Regions from separate parts of the Psychrobacillus sp. 05T411 genome, predicted to be linked through region 1. Evidence: predicted binding sites of a transcription regulator. Region 1 holds the regulator's gene; each other region holds the start of a gene.

What was found. The regulator CtsR, encoded in region 1, represses protease genes until heat stress. The targets are predictions, from matches to a motif close to ATGGTCAATAAAGGTCAAACA.
Region 2: a site for CtsR is predicted at 2,036-2,056, ahead of AC1DFT_RS04080 (ATP-dependent Clp protease ATP-binding subunit). Genes of this name have one in related genera too.
Region 3: a site for CtsR is predicted at 2,270-2,290, ahead of clpP (ATP-dependent Clp endopeptidase proteolytic subunit ClpP). Genes of this name have one in related genera too.

Annotation. Positions count from the first base shown of each region.
Region 1 covers NZ_JBFTLO010000017.1:9-7,953, forward strand. The annotation lists gene AC1DFT_RS13875 (CtsR family transcriptional regulator) at 894-1,361, shown strand; gene AC1DFT_RS13880 (UvrB/UvrC motif-containing protein) at 1,383-1,928, shown strand; gene AC1DFT_RS13885 (protein arginine kinase) at 1,918-3,018, shown strand; gene AC1DFT_RS13890 (ATP-dependent Clp protease ATP-binding subunit) at 3,008-5,458, shown strand; gene radA (DNA repair protein RadA) at 5,517-6,887, shown strand; gene AC1DFT_RS13900 (PIN/TRAM domain-containing protein) at 6,979-7,945, shown strand, end outside.
Region 2 covers NZ_JBFTLO010000003.1:265,196-273,140, forward strand. The annotation lists gene AC1DFT_RS04065 (alpha/beta hydrolase) at 1-68, opposite strand, end outside; gene AC1DFT_RS04070 (acetyl-CoA C-acetyltransferase) at 416-1,603, shown strand; gene AC1DFT_RS04075 (YqkE family protein) at 1,622-1,873, shown strand; gene AC1DFT_RS04080 (ATP-dependent Clp protease ATP-binding subunit) at 2,119-4,242, shown strand; gene AC1DFT_RS04085 (DUF4181 domain-containing protein) at 4,407-4,808, shown strand; gene AC1DFT_RS04090 (HAD family hydrolase) at 4,833-5,501, shown strand; gene AC1DFT_RS04095 (aldo/keto reductase) at 5,683-6,585, opposite strand; gene AC1DFT_RS04100 (NUDIX hydrolase) at 6,655-7,197, shown strand; gene AC1DFT_RS04105 (hypothetical protein) at 7,254-7,721, shown strand; gene fur (ferric iron uptake transcriptional regulator) at 7,808-7,945, shown strand, end outside.
Region 3 covers NZ_JBFTLO010000002.1:164,846-172,790, reverse strand. The annotation lists gene whiA (DNA-binding protein WhiA) at 1-937, shown strand, start outside; gene AC1DFT_RS02290 (HPr family phosphocarrier protein) at 957-1,217, shown strand; gene clpP (ATP-dependent Clp endopeptidase proteolytic subunit ClpP) at 1,593-2,189, opposite strand; tRNA gene AC1DFT_RS02280 (tRNA-Arg) at 2,353-2,424, shown strand; gene AC1DFT_RS02275 (AI-2E family transporter) at 2,627-3,658, shown strand; gene AC1DFT_RS02270 (LemA family protein) at 3,792-4,370, shown strand; gene AC1DFT_RS02265 (TPM domain-containing protein) at 4,370-5,191, shown strand; gene AC1DFT_RS02260 (hypothetical protein) at 5,232-6,398, opposite strand; gene AC1DFT_RS02255 (RNA polymerase sigma factor) at 6,367-6,891, opposite strand; gene AC1DFT_RS02250 (glutaredoxin family protein) at 7,028-7,261, shown strand; gene AC1DFT_RS02245 (sugar-binding transcriptional regulator) at 7,620-7,945, shown strand, end outside.

The DNA of each region.
Region 1 (7,945 bases):
CCGCTATGATTTTCGCTGCAGGACGGACGCTTTCCGTGGGGTGAGTGATGAGCCTTCACCGCCGCTTGCGCGTACGTTGTGAAGTCTCATCTTACTCAGGTAGAGGAACAAAGGCTAAGAACGCCACATCGTGTGGCAACGCCTTCGTGACCAACATCGTGTTGGCCTCCATTGGAMTCGCCGCCTGCAGCGAAAATCAATGGAAATGGCTAAATTATTGAGATCCCATATTAACAATAAATGGTTGAACGTGACAATAAGATAGCTGAACACGACAAACTAGTCGAGTAGATGCCGGCCAGGCTTGTTCGGCGGGCTTTAGGACATATAATTCCTATAATAMGTCGGAATTATAGTTGTCTCACATCAAGTAAAGAGCCATTTTGAGAATTGGTTGCTTTCACGAGTAATTTGGTTGCTCTCGTGCTGATTTAGTTGCTTTCGTAGTAGAACTGGTTGCTCTCAGTCATCGGMTGGTTGCCCTAAGCCATTTATTGGATAATCCAATGGAAAAACTGGRTGAAATTTTGTTTTTTAATGAGATGGTATTGATAATTGGGCAAATTCCATTGATTTTCGCTACAGGCGTCGACTCCTGCCGGATGAGTGGGCAAATAAGCCATCGCAACGTCCGCCTAAGGGCGGCGGGGATGGCTCATCGCTCACCCGGCGGAAAGCGCACGACTGCAGCGAAAATCACAGCGGTCACTGCGTCGTAGTATCCCCATACTACACACCTCCTCCTAGCTCCTAAAAATATAGCCCATTTATGTTTTTTTATTCGAAATTTCGGGAACACTGAAGGGAGAATCGTATCAATTGCACATCCATAATTTTCTCGTTATAATATAGTCAAAGTTAGTCAAAGTCAGTTTGCGAGAAGAGGTGAGAAGGTGAAAAATATATCTGACATTATTGAAGGGTATTTGAAGGCAATTATCGAAGAAGAGAGTAAGGGACAAATTGAAATAAAAAGAAGTGAAATCGCTGAAAAGTTTCAGTGTGTCCCATCCCAGATAAATTATGTGATTAATACTCGATTTACCCAAGATCGTGGATACTTAGTGGAGAGTAAACGTGGTGGCGGTGGATATATTCGAATCCTCCGCGTGCGGGCACATACGAAAGCTGATCTGATTGAGCATATAATACAAAGTCTAGAAAATGGCGCATCTGAATCGGTAACGGAAGATATTGTATTCCGATTAATCGATGAAGAAGTTATTTCTAATCGAGAAGCAAAAATTATTTTAGCTGCCCTTAATCGTACGACACTTGCTATTCCACTACCGGCAAGGGACGACTTGCGAGCACGTATCCTATGCGCAATGTTACTGACATTAAAATATGAAAAAAAGTGAAAGCGAACGGGGTGTTGAAAAGTGATTTGTGAAAATTGTAAGCAAAGACCAGCAAAAGTAACGGTTACGCAAGTGCATAACGGAGAACACTTTGAAAGACATTATTGCGAGGTCTGTGCAAATAGTCTCCACCCGTTTTATGTAGAATATAAACAAGATCCACTATCGCTTCACCAATTATTATCCAATTGGTTCAATCATACAGACCAGCAACCAATGCAACAAGTACAGAAAAAACCTCCATTAGAATGTGAAGCATGTGGTTGGTCTATTCAACGATTTTTAGATGAAGGCAAATTCGGTTGTGCCTCTTGTTACAATAGCTTCCGTGGCCAACTGCCTACCGTGTTTAAACGTTTACACAACGGAAACGTGGCACATGTAGGAAAAGCACCTGGAGCATTCGGCGAAAAATTAGCGTTGAAAAAGCGTATTGAAGCAATACGGTTGCAGATGAAAGAAGCGATTGAAACAGAAAAATTCGAAGAAGCAGCACTGCTAAGAGATGAGGCAAGAGAACTCGAGGAAAAGCTTGCCGCTGGAGGTGAAGAAACGCATGTCGATTGAACGCTTTTTAGATAATTCGATCTCTAGCTGGATGGCAGGAGATGGAGAGCATTCTGATATTGTCATGAGTACAAGAATTCGATTAGCTAGAAACTTAAACGGATATCGATTTCCACTTGCATTTACAGAGGACGAAGCGCATAAAATTGACCAATCCGTTTCGGCTACACTATTAGATGCTAATGAGGATCTACAGAAGAACTTTTCTTCCATTCAAATAAAGGATCTGTCCGAATTGAATCGACAAGTGCTTGTAGAAAAGCACTTAATCAGTCCTAAACTAGCTAATTCACCGACTACTGGTTCTGCTCTAATATCCGATGATGAAGCTGTTAGTGTAATGGTCAATGAAGAAGATCATATCCGTATTCAATGCTTATTTCCAGGTCTTCAAATTCAAGAAGCCTATAGTCAGGCTGATGCGATTGATCGAGTTTTAGAAAAAGAGTTATCTTATGCGTTTGATGAACAGTTCGGTTATTTAACCAGCTGTCCCACTAATACGGGGACTGGACTACGTGCATCTGTCATGATGCATTTGCCAGCTTTAACAATAACGAAACAAATGAACCGAATCATCACGATTATTTCTAGATTAGGGATGGTTGTAAGAGGAATTTACGGGGAAGGTAGTGAAGCGCTCGGGAATGTGTACCAAGTATCCAATCAAACAACGCTTGGTAAATCAGAGGAAGACATAATTGCCGATCTTCAAAGCATAACCGAACAGATTATTCAAAAAGAAAGAGAAGCGCGGAATGCACTTTTAAAGCATTCAGCCAGTACACTAGAGGATCGGTTATATCGTTCTTTAGGAACATTGTCATATGCACGTATTATGACGACAGAAGAGGCGGCGAAGTGTTTGTCCGACGTGCGTTTAGGGATAGATATGGGGCTTATTGAAGATGTAGATATGACTATTTTGAATGAATGCATGGTCTTTATGCAACCAGGATTTTTACAACAATATGCCGGAACTACTTTAAATACTTCAGAGCGTGATTTGTTTCGAGCGAAGTTGCTGAGAGAACGGTTGCAAAAGGAAGAAAAAACGAAAACAAAAGGAGAGAACTCGTATGATGTTTAATCGATTCACACAAAGATCGCAGAAAGTTTTACAATTGGCGCAAGAAGAAGCAATTCGCTTAAAGCATGAATCTATCGGCACAGAACATATATTGCTTGGTTTAATCCGTGAGGGTAGTGGTATAGCTGCAAAAGCACTAGAAGCTATTGAAGTAGATACGAAAGTGATTGAAGTGGGAATTGAAGAGTTGGTAGGAACTGGAGCAGAAGAAGTTGGACCGATCGTCAATTATACACCACGCGCAAAAAAAGTGATTGAGCTTTCTGTAGATGAATCTCGCAAACTAGGGCACTCCTATATAGGTACAGAGCATTTATTACTAGCATTGATCCGTGAAGGAGAAGGGGTAGCGGCAAGAGTTTTAAATAATGCTGGTGTTAGTCTGAATAAGGCTCGCCAACAAGTACTTCAATTACTTGGAAGTACTGATCAATCGCATGGCAACGCTAATAATAGTGCCGCTCCAGCGAGTACGCCTACACTCGATGGATTAGCGCGGGATTTAACCCAAATTGCTAGAGAAGGTACATTAGATCCAGTAGTTGGGCGTAGTAAAGAAATTACACGTGTCATTGAAATCCTAGCACGCCGGACAAAAAATAACCCTGTTTTAATAGGGGAACCTGGTGTTGGTAAAACAGCTATTGCAGAAGGCCTTGCACAGCAAATTATTCAAAATGAAGTACCAGAAATATTGCGTGATAAACGAGTAATGACGCTTGATATGGGGACGGTAGTAGCTGGGACTAAGTATCGTGGTGAATTTGAAGATCGATTGAAAAAAGTAATGGATGAAATTCGCCAAGCTGGAAATGTTATTTTATTCATCGATGAGCTTCATACATTAATAGGAGCAGGCGGGGCAGAAGGTGCAATTGACGCATCGAACATTTTAAAACCAGCACTTGCGCGTGGGGAAATTCAATGTATTGGTGCGACAACATTAGATGAATATCGAAAATACATTGAAAAAGATGCAGCATTAGAGCGTCGTTTCCAACCAATCCAAGTGGATGAACCTTCAGTTGCTGAAGCAATTCAAATTATATATGGATTACGCGATCGTTATGAGGCGCATCACCGCGTGAAAATTATAGATGAAGCTGTAGAAGCAGCAGTGAAAATGTCAGATCGCTATATTTCGGATCGTTTTTTACCAGATAAAGCAATCGATTTAATCGATGAGGCAGGGTCAAAAGTGAGACTACGTTCTTACACAACTCCTCCTAATTTAAAAGAATTAGAGGCGAAGCTAGAAGCAATTCGTTCGGAGAAAAATGCCGCGGTGCAAAGTCAAGAATTTGAAAAAGCTGCATCTTTCCGTGATACAGAGCAGAAGCTTAAAGACGAGCTAGAAAAAATGAAGAATGACTGGAAAGAAAAGCAAGGAAAAGAAGAGTCGGAAGTGACAGTAGAAGATATCGCGGCAGTTGTATCCATGTGGACGGGAGTACCGGTATCTAAACTAGCACAAACAGAATCTGAAAAGTTATTAAAACTAGAAGAAAAGCTGCATGAACGCGTCATTGGTCAAGCGGAAGCTGTAGACGCAATCTCTCGAGCGATTCGTCGTGCTCGTGCAGGGTTAAAAGATCCCAAACGTCCGATTGGTTCCTTCATTTTCCTTGGACCTACTGGAGTCGGTAAAACAGAACTTGCTCGTGCACTTGCAGAAGTAATGTTTGGCGACGAAGATGCAATGATTCGAGTAGATATGTCTGAGTATATGGAAAAACATTCGACTTCACGTCTTGTAGGTTCACCTCCAGGTTATGTTGGATTTGAAGATGGTGGACAGCTAACGGAAAAAGTACGTCGTAAACCATATTCTGTTATCTTATTAGATGAAATAGAGAAAGCACATCCAGATGTGTTTAATATTCTTCTTCAAGTATTAGAAGACGGTCGATTAACAGATTCCAAAGGACGTACAGTTGACTTCCGCAATACGGTTGTTATTATGACATCTAACGTAGGAGCAGATGCACTTAAATACAATAAACATGTTGGATTTAACCTACAAGAAAGTGGAAAAACGGATTATAAAGACATGAAGGGCAAAATGCTAGAAGAATTGAAAAAAGCATTCCGTCCTGAATTTTTAAACCGATTGGATGAAATGATCGTATTCCACTCGCTTGAAAGAGAACATTTAAAACAAATTGTTTCACTAATGACAGAACAATTAGCGAAACGTTTGAAAGAACAAGGTATTGATTTAGAGCTTACAGAAGCAGCTCAAGAGAAGATTACAACAGAAGGATACGATCCAGCATATGGAGCACGTCCGTTACGTAGAGCACTACAAAAACACGTAGAAGACCGACTTTCTGAAGAGTTATTAAAAGGGGAAGTATTAGCAGGTCAACATGTCGTGTTTGATGTGGAAAATGATGAATTTGTTGTTCGTACAAAAGCGAAGGTAGCGGTGGAAAAATAATATTGCGGGCATTCCAACCCTTAAGGACGGAATGCTCTTTTTTTACATAGGAGGTACTATGGCGAAGAAAAAAACGAAATTTATGTGTAATTCCTGTGGTTATGAGGCAGCTAAATGGATGGGAAGATGTCCAGGGTGCGGAGAATGGAACACGATGGTGGAAGAGGTAGAAATCGTATCGAAAGGACCAAAACGTTCTTTTCAGCATTCTACGGGAGTGGCACAAAAAGCAACACCCATTATTGCAATTGAGACGAAAGAGGAACCGCGCGTAGCAACAGATTTCGGTGAGTTAAATCGCGTACTTGGAGGCGGAATAGTACCGGGTTCTCTTGTGTTAATTGGTGGGGATCCGGGGATTGGTAAGTCAACACTTCTTTTACAAGTTTCAGCCTTACTTGCCAATAAAGGCGAGCGTGTTTTATATATTTCTGGTGAAGAATCCATTCGTCAAACAAAGCTTCGTGCAGAACGTTTAGGGGTTACTTCAGCGGAACTTTATATTTATTCGGAAACGAATTTAGAAATGATCAATGAAACAATCGATAGTGTAGAACCGAAATTTGTGATCGTTGATTCTATTCAAACTGTACATCATCCAGAAGTAACAAGTGCCCCGGGAAGTGTTTCTCAAGTAAGGGAATGTACAGCAGAATTAATGCGCATCGCTAAAACAAAGAATGTGGCTATCTTTTTAGTAGGACATGTAACGAAAGAAGGGCAAATTGCGGGTCCTCGAATACTAGAACATATGGTGGATACCGTTTTATATTTTGAAGGGGAACGCCATCATACGTATCGGATATTAAGGTCTCAAAAGAACCGATTTGGTTCCACCAATGAAATTGCGATATTTGAAATGGTGCAACAAGGATTAAAGGAAGTATTAAATCCTTCCGAGCTTTTTTTACAAGAACGTTCTCATGGAGCGGCGGGTTCGGCGATTGTCGCCTCGATGGAAGGGACAAGACCAATTTTGGTGGAAATCCAAGCACTGGTTACGCAATCTAGCTTTAACTATCCGAAACGAATGGCAACAGGAATCGATCAAAACCGTGTGTCATTACTCATGGCAGTGTTAGAAAAACGTATGGGATTATTACTTCAAACACAAGATGCATATATAAAAGTTGCGGGTGGAGTGAAGCTAGACGAACCTGCGATCGATTTAGCCGTCCTAGTAAGTATCGTATCCAGTTTTCGTGATACAGGCGCTGCTCCTACGGATTGTTTTATAGGAGAAGTTGGACTAACTGGAGAAGTGCGAAGAGTCTCTAGAATAGAACAACGTGTACAGGAAGCGGCGAAGTTAGGGTTTAAGCGGGCAATCGTTCCTGCTTCTAATATTGGCGGATGGGATTACCCAAAAGGAATTCAAGTGATCGGAGTAGAATCTGTAAACGAAGTAATGAAAGAGGCATTTTCTTAAAGAAGAGCCATGAAAGACATACTGCTTGTGGTCTGAATAGACGTATGAAGGCTACAAGCAGTATAATTAATAATTAATTGGAGGTGGCATTTTGTTGAAATGGATTATACAAATCGCATTTGTTTTAATTGGTGGTACGTTGGGTTTAATATTATTACCGCATTTATACGAATTTATTAATTTATCCGATAACCCTTGGATCCACAATCCTTATGTATCTATTCTAATTGGAGCAGTTTTACTTTATGTTATGGCCTTATTTTTAACTGATTACTTAATAAATTTTATTAAGTGGATGGAAGAGCGTCTATTAAGGGCACCGATTGGGGATTTGCTTTTTGGTACACTAGGGCTAGTTATTGGATTAATCGTCGCATTTTTACTTGGGACAGCGATTAATAATATTGCCATTCCTGGCATTGACTCTGTCGTACCGGTATTATTGTCAATCGTTCTAGGATACTTGGGATTCCAAGTAGGATTTAAAAAACGAGATGAACTACTTCATGTTTTTACTTCTACCAAGCAACAAACGAGTAAAAAGAAAGCAACAGATGAAGAAGTGACGCAAGGTTTGGGTTTAGGGACGTATAAATTGCTAGACACGAGTGTTATTATCGATGGTCGTATTACGGATATTTCGGAAACAGGTTTTATCGAAGGGGTATTGGTAGTTCCGCAGTTTGTACTAACGGAGCTACAACATATAGCGGATTCTTCTGACACACTTAAAAGAACGAGAGGTCGCCGCGGGTTAGATGTATTGAAAAAACTACAAACCGAGCGTGCTTCCGCAGTTTTAATAGTGGAAGAGGACTTTGAAGATATACATGAAGTAGATTTAAAGCTAGTTCGTCTAGCGAAGAAGATGAATGGAATTGTTGTCACCAATGACTTTAATTTGAATAAAGTGTGTGATCTACATCAAGTACGGGTTCTGAATATTAATGATCTAGCAAATGCAGTAAAACCCGTTGTTATTCCCGGGGAAATAATGCATGTAGTAGTCATTAAAGATGGAAAAGAACATAATCAAGGCGTTGCATACTTAGATGATG
Region 2 (7,945 bases), on a different contig from region 1:
AAAACAGTGGCGATCGCCGTGACGGCACTTGTAAAAATACTCGTCCAAACGATTACTCTTTTCTTCATAGCCTCCACTCCTATTTTTTGGGAATCTTATACATATCCGATTCAATACTCATTTGTTTTAGCATATTCACAACATTTCCAGTTGCTCCTCGTTCTCATAATTTTTCCACAGTTTGCATGAGTTCATGCATGATATTTCACAGTTGTTTTATTTATATTTTTTCATTTTGCGGACCGTAAAGTGGTTCAACCTCGATAATTGGCGCCAATTTTGGTAAGCTTAAGTAGAATAACTCTCCAATTCTATTGTAAGAATCATTGTTTAAACAAGCAACTTCTAATTATATTTAGTAGAATAAAGAGGGTAGTCGATATGGGGAAGAAATACAGGGGAAAATGAGGAGGAAATGAAATTGACAAATGAAGTAGTTATCGTAAGTGCAGTAAGAACAGCAATCGGATCATTTCAAGGAGCATTAAAAGATGTGCCAGCAACAAAGTTAGGTGCCATTGTAATTGAAAAAGCGTTAGAAAAAGCAGGAGTATCAAAAGAGGCTGTAGATGAAGTGATTATGGGGAATGTGTTACAAGCAGGTTTAGGACAAAACCCAGCGAGACAAGCTTCTATCCAAGCAGGCTTACCTGTTGCTGTATCAGCACTTACTATTAACAAAGTATGTGGATCTGGTCTTAAAGCAATCCATCTTGCGACACAGGCAATCATTGCTGGGGATGCGGATGTTATCGTTGCCGGTGGTATGGAAAATATGAGCCAAGCTCCTTATTTATTGAAAAATGCAAGAGATGGCTTCCGCATGGGCGATCAAAAAGTAGTAGATAGCATGATTTCCGATGGTTTATGGTGTGCATTTAATGACTATCATATGGGAATTACAGCAGAAAATCTATGTGATCAATATAACATCTCAAGAGAAGAGCAAGATGCTTTTTCAGCGAGATCACAAGCACGCGCAGTAAACGCGATTGAAGAAGGAAAATTTGTAGATGAAATCGTGCCAGTGGAAATTCCACAGCGAAAAGGAGATCCAATCATTTTCGATACGGATGAATATCCGAAAAAAGGATCTACACAAGAAAAATTAAGTACGCTTCGCCCAGCATTTAAAAAGGACGGATCTGTAACTGCGGGGAACGCTTCTGGTATTAATGACGGGGCAGCTGCAGTTGTCGTAATGTCTAAAGCAAAAGCAGAAGAATTAGGATTAAAACCAATAGCTACGATCGTAGCAAATGCATCTGCAGGTGTGGATCCAAGTATAATGGGTATTGGACCAGTCGAAGCAGTGAAAAAAGTGTTAAATAAATCGCAAATCGCGCTTTCCGATATCGATTTAATCGAAGCAAATGAAGCATTTGCTGCCCAATCGATTGCAGTAGATAGAGAATTATCGTTTGATCATGATAAACTAAACGTAAATGGTGGAGCTATCGCACTTGGCCACCCAATCMGTGCAAGTGGTGCACGTATTTTTGTATCATTACTTCATGAAATGGAGAAACAAGATGCAAAAACAGGTCTTGCAACACTTTGTATCGGCGGCGGACAAGGAGTAGCGACAATCGTTAAACGTTAACATAAGAAGGTGAACCATTTGGCAAAGAAAAAACAAAAGCAACAAGTAAAGCCAGCAGCAAAAAAAGAAGAAGGCAATGGTCTTTTCGATCAGCTCTCTTCCGATGTATTGGATAAATTAAAAGAAACAAAGAAACAATTAGTAGCAGAAGAGCAAGCAAAAGAAGAAGAAAGACAAGCGCAACTAGCTTTTGAAAAAAAGCAAAAAGAAAAAAATAAAACGTTTGAAGAACTGCTAGATGAGTATGGATATGGTGGTTCGAAGTTTTAGGTGAATTTCAAACAGTTTAGGAATCCGTTTATTGGATTCCTAAACTGTTTTTTTGTGTATCCCTGTGACAGGGAGAATTCAGAACTGTATACGAATTGTTTGTGTCACAAGGACATTTTCAATTTCACTTCTGATGAATCAAAAGCCCAAGCAAATCATTTGAAAGTCAAAAAAGGTCAGTGTATAATAAAATCAAAGGTTAAAGATAGTCAAAGTCAAATGGTTATTTGAAGGAGGAAACAAGTATGAAATGTCAACATTGTAATAAAAACGATGCAACGATGAGTTTGAGAGTGCAAGTGAATCATCAAGGAATGCAAATGCACTTATGTCAATCTTGTTTTCAAGATATTCAATCGCAATTGACTGCAGGAAAAATGCCTTCATTTAATAATGATGCACAGTATTTTTCTCAAGCAAATGGCGGTCAACAAGCGCGAACACAAACAAAACAAACCGATGAACATAATGGTAATGGCTTATTAGACAAAATTGGTAAAAATCTATCAAATGATGCCAAAGAGGGTCGTATTGATCCAGTCATCGGACGTGATCAAGAAGTAAAACGAGTCATCGAAACATTAAATCGAAGAAATAAAAATAATCCAGTATTAATAGGAGAACCGGGTGTTGGTAAAACAGCCATTGCCGAGGGGCTTGCAGTGAAAATCCACGAAGGTGATGTACCAGTGAAATTGATGAATAAACAAGTGTACTTGTTAGATGTCGCATCACTCGTAACGAACACAGGCATTCGAGGACAGTTCGAAGAGCGTATGAAACAATTGATCGAAGAACTTGAGACTCGTAAAGATGTGATATTATTCGTCGATGAAATTCACTTACTCGTTGGGGCAGGAACAGCAGAAGGTTCACAAATGGATGCTGGGAACATTTTAAAACCTGCTTTAGCACGTGGTGGACTACAACTTATCGGTGCTACTACGCTAAAAGAATATCGTCAAATCGAAAAAGACGCTGCTCTTGAACGCCGGTTCCAACCGATTATCGTGAAAGAACCTTCTGCAGAAGATACGATTCTCATTCTAAACGGCATTAAAGATCGTTATGAAAACTTCCATGAAGTGCGCTATCCGGCTGAAGCGATTCAAGCTTTTGTTACGTTATCGCAGCGTTATATTCAAGATCGATTTTTACCCGACAAAGCAATCGACTTGATGGATGAAGTAGGGGCACGTTTAAATCTGACACATGCGTCAGCTGATTCGGAGTCAATCGGAACACGTCTTAACGAAGTTATTCAATTAAAAGAACAAGCGGCAGAAAAAGAAGACTACGAGAAAGCTGCAAATTTACGCTTTGAGGAAATCGGGTTGCGTAAACAATTGGAGCAAGCCAAACAAAATGGGGACACTCCGCAAGTAGAAGTGACAGTTGCAGATATCGAGTTGATCGTTGAAGAAAAAACTGGAATTCCTGTGACAAAGCTACAGGCTGCAGAACAAGCCAAAATGAAAGGAATCGCAGAAAATCTCGGTAAGAAAGTGATTGGCCAAGAAAATGCGGTCGCTAAAATTGCCAAAGCCATCCGTCGCAGTCGTGCAGGGCTTAAATCTAAAAATCGCCCTATTGGATCCTTCTTATTTGTTGGTCCAACAGGGGTCGGTAAAACGGAGATCACAAAAGTGTTAGCAGAGGAACTTTTTGGTTCACGTGATGCATTGATTCGTCTCGACATGAGCGAATATATGGAGAAACATTCGGTGTCTAAAATTATTGGTTCCCCTCCAGGCTATGTAGGGCATGAAGAAGCGGGGCAATTGACAGAACGTGTTCGCCGTAATCCATATTCCATTTTATTACTAGATGAAATTGAAAAGGCTCATCCAGATGTGCAAAATATGTTCCTGCAAATAATGGAAGATGGTCGTTTGACAGATTCGCATGGCCGAACAGTGAGCTTCAAAGATACGGTCATCATTATGACAAGTAACGCGGGGACAGGTGACAAAAAAGTAAGTGTAGGATTCAATCAAACCGTACATGAATCCGTCAATATGCTTGAAACGTTAGGTGCTTATTTCAAACCAGAATTTCTTAACCGTTTCGATGCCATTGTCTCATTTAATGAATTAACGGAAGAAAATTTACTACAAATCGTGGACTTGATGCTAGAAGATTTACAAGGTACGATTGCAGAAAATGATATGGACATCACAATTTCGTCAGAAGCAAAGCAAGCATTGGTTAAACTAGGTTACGACAAACGGTTCGGTGCTCGACCACTTCGCAGAGTGATTCAAGACAAGATTGAGGATCCTTTAACAGATCTTATTTTGGAAGAAGAACATATTGAAAAGGTTCATGTAGATGTTGTGGATGAAGAAATTGTGGTTCGTAAAATGTAATATAATGTCTAACGCCCCCTGAAAATTATTCAGGGGGTTTTTAGGTTTCGTCTCCATACAAGTGCAAAAGTTAATTGTTTGAATTATTCGAGAAAACCATAAAGTATTATGATAAACTAAATAAAAAGTTAGAAATAACTACCACTATTGGAAGGAGATTTTAAATGGTGTGGGGAAAGGCTATTCTATTTGTTGTTTCTGTATTTATGTTAATGTTTATTTTTAATAAAATTATGACAAAAGTACTGAAATTAGAGAAAAAGAATATATTTTCGAATAGATATGTGAATAATCTACACAAAAAAATTGGGGGGATACTATCTATAACGTTTCTTGTTATCACTATTGTTTTCAATATGTGGCAAATTGAACATCCCGAATTAGTAAATATTTCTTGGTATTTTTTAGGAGCTTTAATGATTTATTTTATTTTGGATGAATTAGTACGTTCTTTCATGGAGTGGAAATATGCAACTAATCGCAAGGATTATGTTTATACATTAAGTGAGATGTTATTTATGATCATTGTTATTTTTGCATTTGCGCAGACTTACTTTTTGGATTGATGAATTAGGATAGGGGATAGAGCAATGATTCAAGCAGTGTTATTTGATTTGGATGGGACTTTACTCGACCGGGATGCGTCTGTAAAGAAATTCATTGATAATCAATACGAACGATTAAGTGACAATTTAGGACATATACCTAAAGAGAAATATATGACTAGATTCATTGAGTTGGATTGCCATGGATATGTGTGGAAAGATAAGGTATATCAACAATTAGTAGAGGAATTCGGTATCATGGGTATAGATCGGGAGAATTTATTGGAAGATTATATAAGCGAATTTAAGAATCATTGTGTTCCTTTTCCAGATCTCCATAGTATGTTGGAGGAACTGAAAACGGATGGTCTTGTTTTAGGTATGATTACTAATGGATTCGGGCAATTTCAGATGGATAATATAAAGGCTTTAGGCATTGAAAGGTATTTTGATGCAATTTTAGTTTCTGAAACAGAAGGGATGAAAAAACCAAATCCTGCAATATTTGAAACGGCATTAAAGAGGTTGAATGTAACTGCTAGCGAAAGTGTCTTCGTTGGGGATCATCCGGAAAATGATGTGATAGCATCCCGACAAGTTGGCATGAATGGGATTTGGAAAAAAGATATTGAATGGGATGGATTTGAGACTGATTTCGTCTTGGAGGATTTAGGGGAGCTTCCGAAGCTTATCAAACGACTAAATATAATGTAGTTTTCTTCGAATCGCAAGCTCCAACGGTCAAATCGCAAGATCTAGTCCTAGAATCGCAAGATACGATGCCCAAATCGCAAGATAGGCTCTTCGAATCACAAGATACCATCTCCAAATCGCAAGATTCAACCTATAATCACAAAAAAACCGCTGAACTTCCACGTTCAGCGGTTTCGTCTAGTTAAGCCTGATGATCTGCATACACATCTTGCTTTGTAATCTCTCGTGCATTTAACAGAACATCCTCAGAAACCTCCGTATTGTAAGCGTCCACTGTTTCTAGGAGCTGTTCCGTGCTACTTGCCCCAATAATCATAGACCCCGTTGCATTTTGCTCTAATACATGATGCAGCGCGACCGCGGTAATCGGCGTATCCAGTGCTTGCAGTTGCTCAATTGTTGCCAACAGCTCTTTCTTCGCATAGCCCAAATACTCACCCGTTTTATTTGCCCGATTTAGCCCTTCAGCAGTTAATAACCCTTTTGCAAGCGTCCCTCGACTCAGTAAAGAAACATGATGTTCCTCTAATAGTCGCAACCATTCTTCTGGTCTTCGATCGAGTAAACTATATTGCATCATGACCGAAACCGCATTACTCTTCGTTAAAAAGCGATTGATTACATTCGGGCGAATAGAAGAGATGCCGTATTCCCGAATAAGCCCTTCTTTTTTCAGCGATTCAATCGTATCGATCACTTCATCGGCATCATCTTCCATTGTGCCACCGTGCAATTGGTACACATCGATATAATCTGTTTGAAGTCGCTTTAATGATTCGCGCACAGCTGTTGTGATCCATTTTTTTGAAGGATCCCAGACCCATCCATCTCCAGATTCATTCATACGATTGCCGACTTTGGTTGCTAAAATAATAGACTGGCGATTATTTTTCAACGCATTTCCTACGATTTTTTCATTTTCCCCGTTATTGTATAAATCCGCGGTATCGAAATAATTGATTCCATGATCGAGTGCAACTTCTATAATTTTCTCTGCATCTTGTTGACTCGTTGGGAGCGACATACAACCAAAACCAATTTCCGAAACGAATAAATCACTTTTCCCTAATTGTCTTTTCTTCAACTTGTCTCACGTCCTTTCCTCCATGGTACAATGAGGGTAAGACAGTTTCAAATGAAAGGAAATGAAAAAATGAAAAAATTCGAAGAAAAAACGATTCAAACAGAACAAAAATTCAAAGGTAGAATCATCACTTTACAAGTAGATGACGTAGAATTACCGAATGGAAAGACTGGGAAAAGAGAGATTGTGAAGCATCCCGGAGCAGTCGCTGTTATTGCAATCACAGAAGATAAAAAGATTATTTTAGTCGAACAATATCGAAAAGCTTTAGAACTTTCGATTATTGAAATACCAGCTGGAAAAATAGAACCGAACGAAGCACCAGAACTAACTGCTTTGAGGGAACTAGAGGAAGAAACAGGGTATACGACAAATAAGCTTCAATATATTCAATCGTTTGCCACATCTCCAGGATTCGCAGATGAAATTATCCATCTTTACCTAGCAGAAAATATCGTGAAAGTAGAAGAAAAAGCAGATTTGGATGAGGATGAATTTGTCGAATTGATGCATGTTTCGTTAGAGGAAATGGAATCGATGATTACTAAAAAACAAATATATGATGCCAAAACTGCATTTGCATATCTTTGGTTAAAAAACTATTTAAAATAGACATGTTAAAACCTAGTACAAGCATATGATGAGAATAGATAGGGAGGTGTTCCAACATGAACCAGTCTTATACTATTCTTATTTCACTATGCGTACTTGTTTTTAGCTTTATCGGTGGTTTATATCTCTTTGAAAAAAGTACACCAGAACAGCAGCAATGGATTATTAATCTCCTGGACGCACGTGTTCTATTACTAGAGCAGCCTACTTTTCTGGAAACTATTTTCCCGCATATTATGATTGCTGTTGTATTCTTTTTGTTTTATCAGCATCGTTATTTGCGCAAACTCATTTTGATCATTTGTGCTTTTCGTATTACGTTTTATGGGTTTGGCTCTAGTTATTTGCTTCAAACACAAGAATCCACATTTCCTTATGTCTTTTGGTGGTTTCCTTTTCAACTAATCTATTGTTTACTTCTTCTGGCACTTGCGAACCGGGTCAATTTGTTCTCGCTTTCCCTCTATGGAATTGTTATTATTATAGAGTTCTTCTTTATACCATTTGTATTATATAATAATTAATTCTTTTTAATAATTATTATTAATTGAATGTCTTGTAATGAGAATTCATTTCTTGGTATAATGAAAGAAGTTTAGGGGGGCGTCATATGGAAAGCCGTATTGATCGAATTAAAAAACAATTATCTGGTGCGGGCTATAAACTGACGCCGCAACGAGAATCGACTGTTCGTGTTTTGCTTGAAAACGAAGAAGACCATTTAAGTGCGGAAGATGTATTTTTATTA
Region 3 (7,945 bases), on a different contig from region 1:
GTTTGCTTCTGAAACCAAAAAAGAAATGACGCAAGAAGAGTCCAAACCATGTTGTGCAAGAGCTGAACTTTCAGCCCTTATTCGAATGAACGGATCGCTTTCATTTAGCAATAAGGCGCTTAGTTTAGATGTGCAAACTGAAAATGCGGCAATCGCTAGAAGATTATACACATTGATAAAATCTTTATATCCGTATCAAGTAGAATTGCTCGTTCGAAAAAAAATGAGATTGAAAAAAAATAATATTTATATTTGCCGTATCCGAGAAGGATCGAAAGAGTTACTAGAGGATTTACAAATATTGAAAGATCATTTTCAATTTGAATATTCTATTTCCAAAGATTTAGTGAAAAAGAATTGCTGTAAGCGCGCTTATTTAAGAGGTGCTTTTTTAGCTGGAGGATCTGTTAATAATCCGGAAACATCTTCTTATCATTTAGAAATTTATTCATTGTACAAAACACATAGTGATGCACTGGTGGAATTGATGAATGGATTTGAGTTAAATGCGAAAACGATTGAGCGGAAAAAGGGCTTTGTTGCTTATTTGAAGGAAGCAGAAAAAATTTCTGATTTTCTAAGCATAGCCGGTGCTCATAGTGCTTTATTAAAATTTGAAGACGTGCGCATTATCCGAGATATGCGAAATAGCGTGAATCGTTTAGTTAACTGTGAAACGGCTAATCTAAATAAGACGATTAGTGCAGCTATTCGTCAAGTTGAGAATATACGATATATAGAAAGTTCGATCGGTCTCGATCAATTGCCAGAAAAACTACGGGAAATCGCACGTTTACGTGTAGAATATCAAGATGTGACCTTAAAAGAGTTAGGTGAAATGGTTTCTACTGGAAACGTTAGTAAATCTGGTATTAATCATCGATTACGAAAAATAGATGAAATCGCAGATGCACTTCGTAGAGGCGAAACAATTTAGTGAAATGGAGCGTATTTTAATGACAGAGAAACAAGTCGAAGTGAAATTACCAGCAGGATTACAAGCAAGACAAGCAGCATTATTTGTACAAGAGGCAAACCGTTATATCGCGGATGTATATTTAGAAAAAGATGAGAAAAAGGTAAATGCTAAAAGTATTATGGGAATCATGAGCTTAGCAATTAGTAAAGGAATCACTGTAAACTTAAGTGCAGAAGGTTCTGACGAGGAAGAAGCAGTAGAAACACTAGCAAAATTTATCTCCAATGAAGAATATTAAGAAAGGGCTGTCCCATTTAGTCAAACTTGACTAGGGGATGGCTCTTTTTGTAAATAATCCACCAATAAATGGATTAGGGCAACCAATCGGTCATTGAAAGCAACCAATTTTATTCCGAAAGCAACCAATTCAGCATGAGAGCAACCAAATTGCCAGTGAAAGCAACCAAAGCATAAAATAGCTCCTTACTTGGAGTGAGACGAGGATGGTTGTGTCTTGTTTTTTTGTAAACGTTGCGCGTTTATAAATTGACATCCTTCTCCAGGTAAAAGAGTCGATACTTGACCGCATACACGACGTTTTACGTCTCACCTAGTTTTATTTCCCCACAAAAGTACCCAAGGAAAGTAAAATTTCCTTGGGTACAATTCTTTATTATGATTTTTTCATTTCGCTGCGTTCGATAATATGATCGATTAGACCATAGTCTTTCGCGCGTTCAGCAGTCATGAAGTTATCGCGATCTGTGTCTCTTGATACGATTTCAATCGGTTGACCAGTGCGCTCTGCCATAATGTTGTTTAACTTGTCGCGTAAGAATAAGATGCGTTTTGCAGCAATTTCGATTTCCGTTGCTTGCCCTTGTGCGCCACCAAGTGGTTGGTGAATCATTACTTCTGCGTTCGGAAGTGCGTAACGTTTTCCTTTTGTTCCAGCTGTAAGAAGGAATGCTCCCATTGAAGCTGCCATACCGATACAAATTGTTTGTACGTCCGGTTTGATGAACTGCATTGTATCGTAGATTGCCATACCAGCTGTGATGCTTCCACCTGGGCTATTAATGTAGATGGAAATATCTTTTTCAGGGTCTTCTGCTTCTAAAAATAGAAGTTGAGCAACGATGGAGTTCGCAACATTGTCATCAATGCCACTTCCAAGCATAATAATACGGTCTTTTAATAATCGTGAGTAAATATCATAAGCGCGTTCCCCACGATTTGTTTGTTCGATTACTGTAGGAATTAAATTCATCCTGTTTGCCTCCTTCAAAGGTGGTATTGTAAGTTGATTACTGAAAAGTATATCTCAGTTGTAACTTTATCATACACATTATGGTCAAGGAAGGTCAAATATTAAGCATTGAAAAGTTAGGTTGAATTATTTTGAATTCATTTGTATAATATATAAGTCGCTAGTCCTCGTAGTGTAATGGATAACACGGAAGCCTCCGAAGCTTTAAATGTGAGTTCGATCCTCGCCGAGGGCATATACAAGGTAATTCAGTTTTAAGCTGGAATTATAAGAAAACACGCAAAACGCTATTGAAACGTTTGGGCGTGTTTTTTGATGTTCCATGAATTGAGGAGAACGTTTCACTTGTTATCTCCATAATATACGGTAATAATTAAAAAAGAAGCGTTATAATGGTAATTTTAATTCGAAAAAGTGAATAGGGAGTTTTGCGGTATATGGACGTTGTAACGGAATTTTTTCAAAAAAAAGGAGTAAAACGAGTTTTAATTTTTGCTTTAATTGTTTTCATCCTCTATAGCATGAGGAGTATGATCAATCTAATCTTGTTAACGTTTATTTTCACTTTTCTGATGGATCGCCTCATTGAGTTTGTAGTCAAATACATACGATTAAACCGGAAAACCCTTGTAATCATTATGTATGCACTGATCATCGGGTTATTGACCTTAGGCATCGTGAAATACTTGCCTATTATCACGGTACAAATCAGTCAACTTGCTAAGCAAATTACTGCTTTTTATACACAGCCTCAGGAAAATGTAATAATTGGCTATATAGAAATGATTATTACTAAAAATCAGCTTGCAGCTTATTTGGAAAACGGTTTTTCATTTCTACTAAAATATTTTACAGGTATTAGTAAAATAAGTGTTCAAGTTATCATTGCTTTAATTTTGAGCTTGTTTTTCTTGTTAGAAAAACCAAGATTAAAAGAATTCACAAGCAAGTTTAAATATAGCAAGATTGCACCTTTTTATTTTGAAGTGGAATATTTTGCTTCGAAGTTTACTCGCACTTTTGGTAAAGTGATTGAAGCCCAATTTATTATTGCTATTGTCAATACTATTTTGACAGTAATTGCATTAAGCATTTTAGGATTTCCGCAAATATTTGGATTGGCAATTTTGATTTTCTTTTTAGGACTTATTCCGGTAGCAGGAGTAATTATATCGCTTATTCCCTTAGCTTTAATTGCTTTTACAATTGGAGGGTTTTTGAAAGTATTTTATGTCTTAATTGCTATTATGATTATTCATGCAGTTGAAGCATATATATTGAATCCAAAGCTGATGTCTTCCAAAACTGATTTACCCGTTTTTTATACCTTTATCGTTCTCATTTTTTCGGAAAGCTTTTTTGGTGTTTGGGGATTGATTGTCGGAATTCCGATTTTTGTTTTCCTGCTCGATGTACTTGAAGTAACGAATAAAGAAAAGATCAGTCACCCACCTGATGGGAAAAAATAGATTAAAAAACACTCTTTTCTAATTGGAAAGGGTGTTTTTTGAAACCTATTATCCTTTTTACCGTATACATAGTATGTTTTATATGTTCAATTTTAAGGTACATTAACAATATACTTAGTTAGAGGTGAATAGGATGAAAAAAGTTTTAGGACCGTTAGTAATAATTATCGTGATTATTGCTATTTTTGCAGCAATACTAATACCTAGTTACAATGGTTTTGTAAATGGCGAAGAAGATGTGAATAGTGCTTATGCGCAAGTAGAAAATCAGCTACAACGTCGTTTAGATTTAATTCCAAACTTAGTGAATACGGTAAAAGGTTTCGCATCGCATGAAAAAGAAGTACTTAGTAACATCGCAGACGCTCGTTCGAATTTGGCAGGGGCAAATACGCCAGAAGAACAAGCAGCGGCAAATGATCAATTATCCGGTGCATTAAGCAGATTATTAGTAGTTGTAGAGAACTATCCAGAATTAAAAGCGGATGCGAATTTCCGACAGTTAATGGATGAGCTTGCAGGGACGGAAAATCGTTTGTCTGTGGCAAGACAAGATTATAATGCAGTAGTTGCAAATTACAATAAAAAAGTAAAACGTATGCCCGGAAGTATTGTTGCTTCTATCTTTGGTTTTGATGAAAAAGAATATTTTAAAGCAGATGCAGCTGCACAAGACGCTCCAGTAGTGGATTTTGAAGGAGATGAGAAGTAATGAGTAAAGTTGCGCGTTTGCTTAGCGTTGCGCTACTTTTATTTCTTTTCATTCCAATAGTAACTGTGGCTGCTTCTGATATACCAAAGCCGATACCTGGAGAATTATATGTGCAAGATTATGAAGGTTTTTTATCTGAATCGACCAAACAACAAGTAGAAGAGCTAGGTTACAATTTAGATAATGCGACTGGAGCACAAATTGTTGTGATGATTATTAATTCTTTGGATGGGCAAGATGTCAATCAGTTTAGTGTGGATGTGATACGGGAGTTTGGTATTGGAAATAAGGAGAAGAACAATGGTGTTTTATTTGTAATTGAAACAGATCCTGAAAAGCAAGGTAATCGAGATGTAGCAATTACTGTGGGCTATGGTTTAGAAGGCGCTTTACCAGATGGGAAAATAGGAAGGATTATTGATGAATATACGACACCTTTTTTGGAACAAGGGTCGGTAGATGATGCTGTCCTTTCCACATATCAAGTCTTATACAATGAGGTTGCAACAGAATATGGCTGGGACGGGGAACTAGTTGAACCGAAAAATCCAGCATCTGGTGGAGGCTTTTCGTTTTCAACTATTATTATGATAATCGTCGTTATTTATCTGATTTACACCATCATGTCTGGTGGTCGGGGAGGCGGTGGTGGAAGACCGGGTTCTGGTGGCAGACGCTCTAGTACACGAATGTTTGGACCAGGAAGTTTCGGAGGTGGCTTTGGCGGCTTCGGAGGAGGAAGTGGAAGAAGTTCAGGTGGTGGTTTCGGCGGATTTGGCGGAGGTAGTTCCGGTGGCGGCGGAGCAGGACGCAAATGGTAAATATTTTATGAAAAAAAGCCCTTTTAGGGCTTTTTTTCTGTTATTCATTGTCTGCAAATTCATCAAGCATCAGTTTAATCTCCTCATATAAGAAAACATGTGGTTCTGTAGTGATGTCTCCAGCAATTCCAAGGTTAGAATCGGGAGCGAACACCAAAACTCCATCTTTGTATAAGGTAATCGTATATAAAGTCGTTCCTTTATCGTCAGCGTTTGTTAGGTAAATCTGATAATTTTCCATTTGAGGGAGCAGTTCGGTCCTCTCATTGGTCTCTTGCTCTGTTGTTTCTTTAACAAGGAGATTGTCAAATTTAGTCATGATGGATTTTATTTTTTTTGTAACGAATGTACATCCCAACTTAAACTCTACTTCACCTTGTTGATCAGGCCAGCGACCATTGAAGCAAAGTGTGTCGAAGGAAACATCAATCGATGGTGTTCTCACATCTCCATTATTTTCGACATATGCGTTAAAATATTTTATTTTCTCTTGAAGCTCTAGGCCTCCACCATCTTTAACCCCATTATAGCTCCCAATTTTTCCAGGCTCTGATGTAGAAAAGATGAATTCTTCTCGCAATGTATGATAAATTTTCTGTCCTTGGCTGTTAGTTAAAGAAACTTCTATTATCGGGCGATAGATATTGGGGTGGTCTTTCTCTTGTTTGATATCTACGTTTTCTAAATGCATTTCTAAATCTGTATCCTCTAAAAGATGATTATACTTGAACACCAAAACGGAAGAAACCACATGTTTTAACGTATCTTCCGTAAAGTATTCACCGAAAGTAGTAAAATAATAATCTATATAATCTTTGTATTCCTTTGATTGCAGGAGTTGATCATACTCTTCTTGGTTCTTTGTATCCGTTTTACTTTGGAGGTTGAACCACTCATTTTTTAAACGTATGAGCTCCATGTCTGGCCCCTTATATTCCCTTTTTAGTACTGCCATAATCACTTCTTCATTAGAAAGTGATTCAGCGGATTTCTCTGTCTCCGAAGAAGAAGTAAAAGAAAAGATTAAAAAAGAGGCAATTGCTACGATTGCTAATGAAATAAATGCTGGAAATATATTGCGTTTTCTTTTTGCTGACATTCTATCCTTTAAAGCTAGCCACGTATCCTGCTTTGCTTTATCTGAACGCTCCACATCTTTGATTTCCTCAAAAAACTTATCGAATTCGTTTGATGGTTCCATTTGCATGACCTCCCTCCTGATGAAATTCCTTTTTAAGGGCAACAAGTGCTCGTGTCATTTTCATCTTAACTTTCGCCTCGGTCCAGCCGAGTATATAGGCTGTCTCTTTGATCGAACATTCTTGTACTTTGCGTAGGAGCAGAACTTCCTGGTAGTCTTTTTTTAGTTTACTTAAGGAGTCATACATTTTAGTGAGCTGTTCCTTTTGTTCAAAGCGACTCTCCGGCGATAATGTCTTTGTTTCTAAATCATGCTCTTTTTCAAAGGTGAAAAATTGAATGACTCTTTTCCTTCGAAAATAGTCATAGGTTATATTACGAGCAATTTTTAATAGCCAAGTGGCGGTAGAAGCCTGTTTATTAAAGGAATCTAAACCTTTATATGCTTTATAAAATGTTTCTTGTGTAAGATCTTCGGCACATTCTTTATGGCGTACTAGTAAGTATATATAGCTATAAACTCTATCGCTGTGCTCTTTGTATAGCTGTTCCATTTCCATCTGCTGACCTCCTCTTATTGCTATAGACGAACGAACGAATAAAAAGTATCGCTTTCATTTTAACCTTTTCAGGGAATAAGAACTTTAAAAGGTTTATAATAAAAGTGGATCAAATGATTTTGGGAGGCTGATATTAATGATTGTCCATTTTTACACGAGGCCAGGCTGTCATTTATGTGAAGAGGCAAGAATAGTTTTGAAATTAGTTCAAGAGGATGTCGCTTTTGAAATAAAGGAGTTTAACATCGAAGAAGACGATGCACTGCATGAAAAATATATGCTGATGATTCCTGTAATCGAATTTGAAAATGAAATCATCCAATATGGTCAAATAGATTATCCAACTATTCTGGAGACATTACTTACATAATGCTCCAGAATTTTTTTGCAGTTTTTGGGAATCGCAAGATAGAAGGGTCAAATCGCAAGATCTCAGTCTCAAATCGCAAGATACAAGTCAGAAATCGCAAGATCACCGCTCAGAATCGCAAAATGCAGCTTCAAAATCGCAAGATACCTATTTTGCGGAATATTTTCTTTGAATCTTCCCTCTAAATCGCAAAATCCACGCATGAATTCACAAAAAAGACAAAAAGTCATACACTTTAGTTGCGAATTTGCATATTCTATTATATGATTATTTATAGAAATTCACTTTTTTTTTAACTAAGTGGGACATTTTTTAACTAAGTGGGACAAAAACGTCATAATCAATGAGGAAGTGAAATATGGAATCATTGCTCACTGCTCAGCTAAAGCTAATACCCGAAATGAGCGAGTTGTTACAAAAGAGGTATCGAATACTTCAAACGATTCAGCTTACAAAAGGAATTGGCAGGCGAGTTTTAGGGGAACAATTAGGGTTGTCAGAAAGAGAGACTCGAAAAGAGTTAGATACTTTGAGAAACCAAGGTTTAATCGATATTTCAAGAGACGGCGCAGCCATAACTCCGGAAGGAACCAAGCTATTAGTGGACTTAAAAGAAGTAGTTCGAGAATGGTCAGGTAGGTTGCAGCTGGAAAGACAACTTTCACAACATTTACACATTAAAGA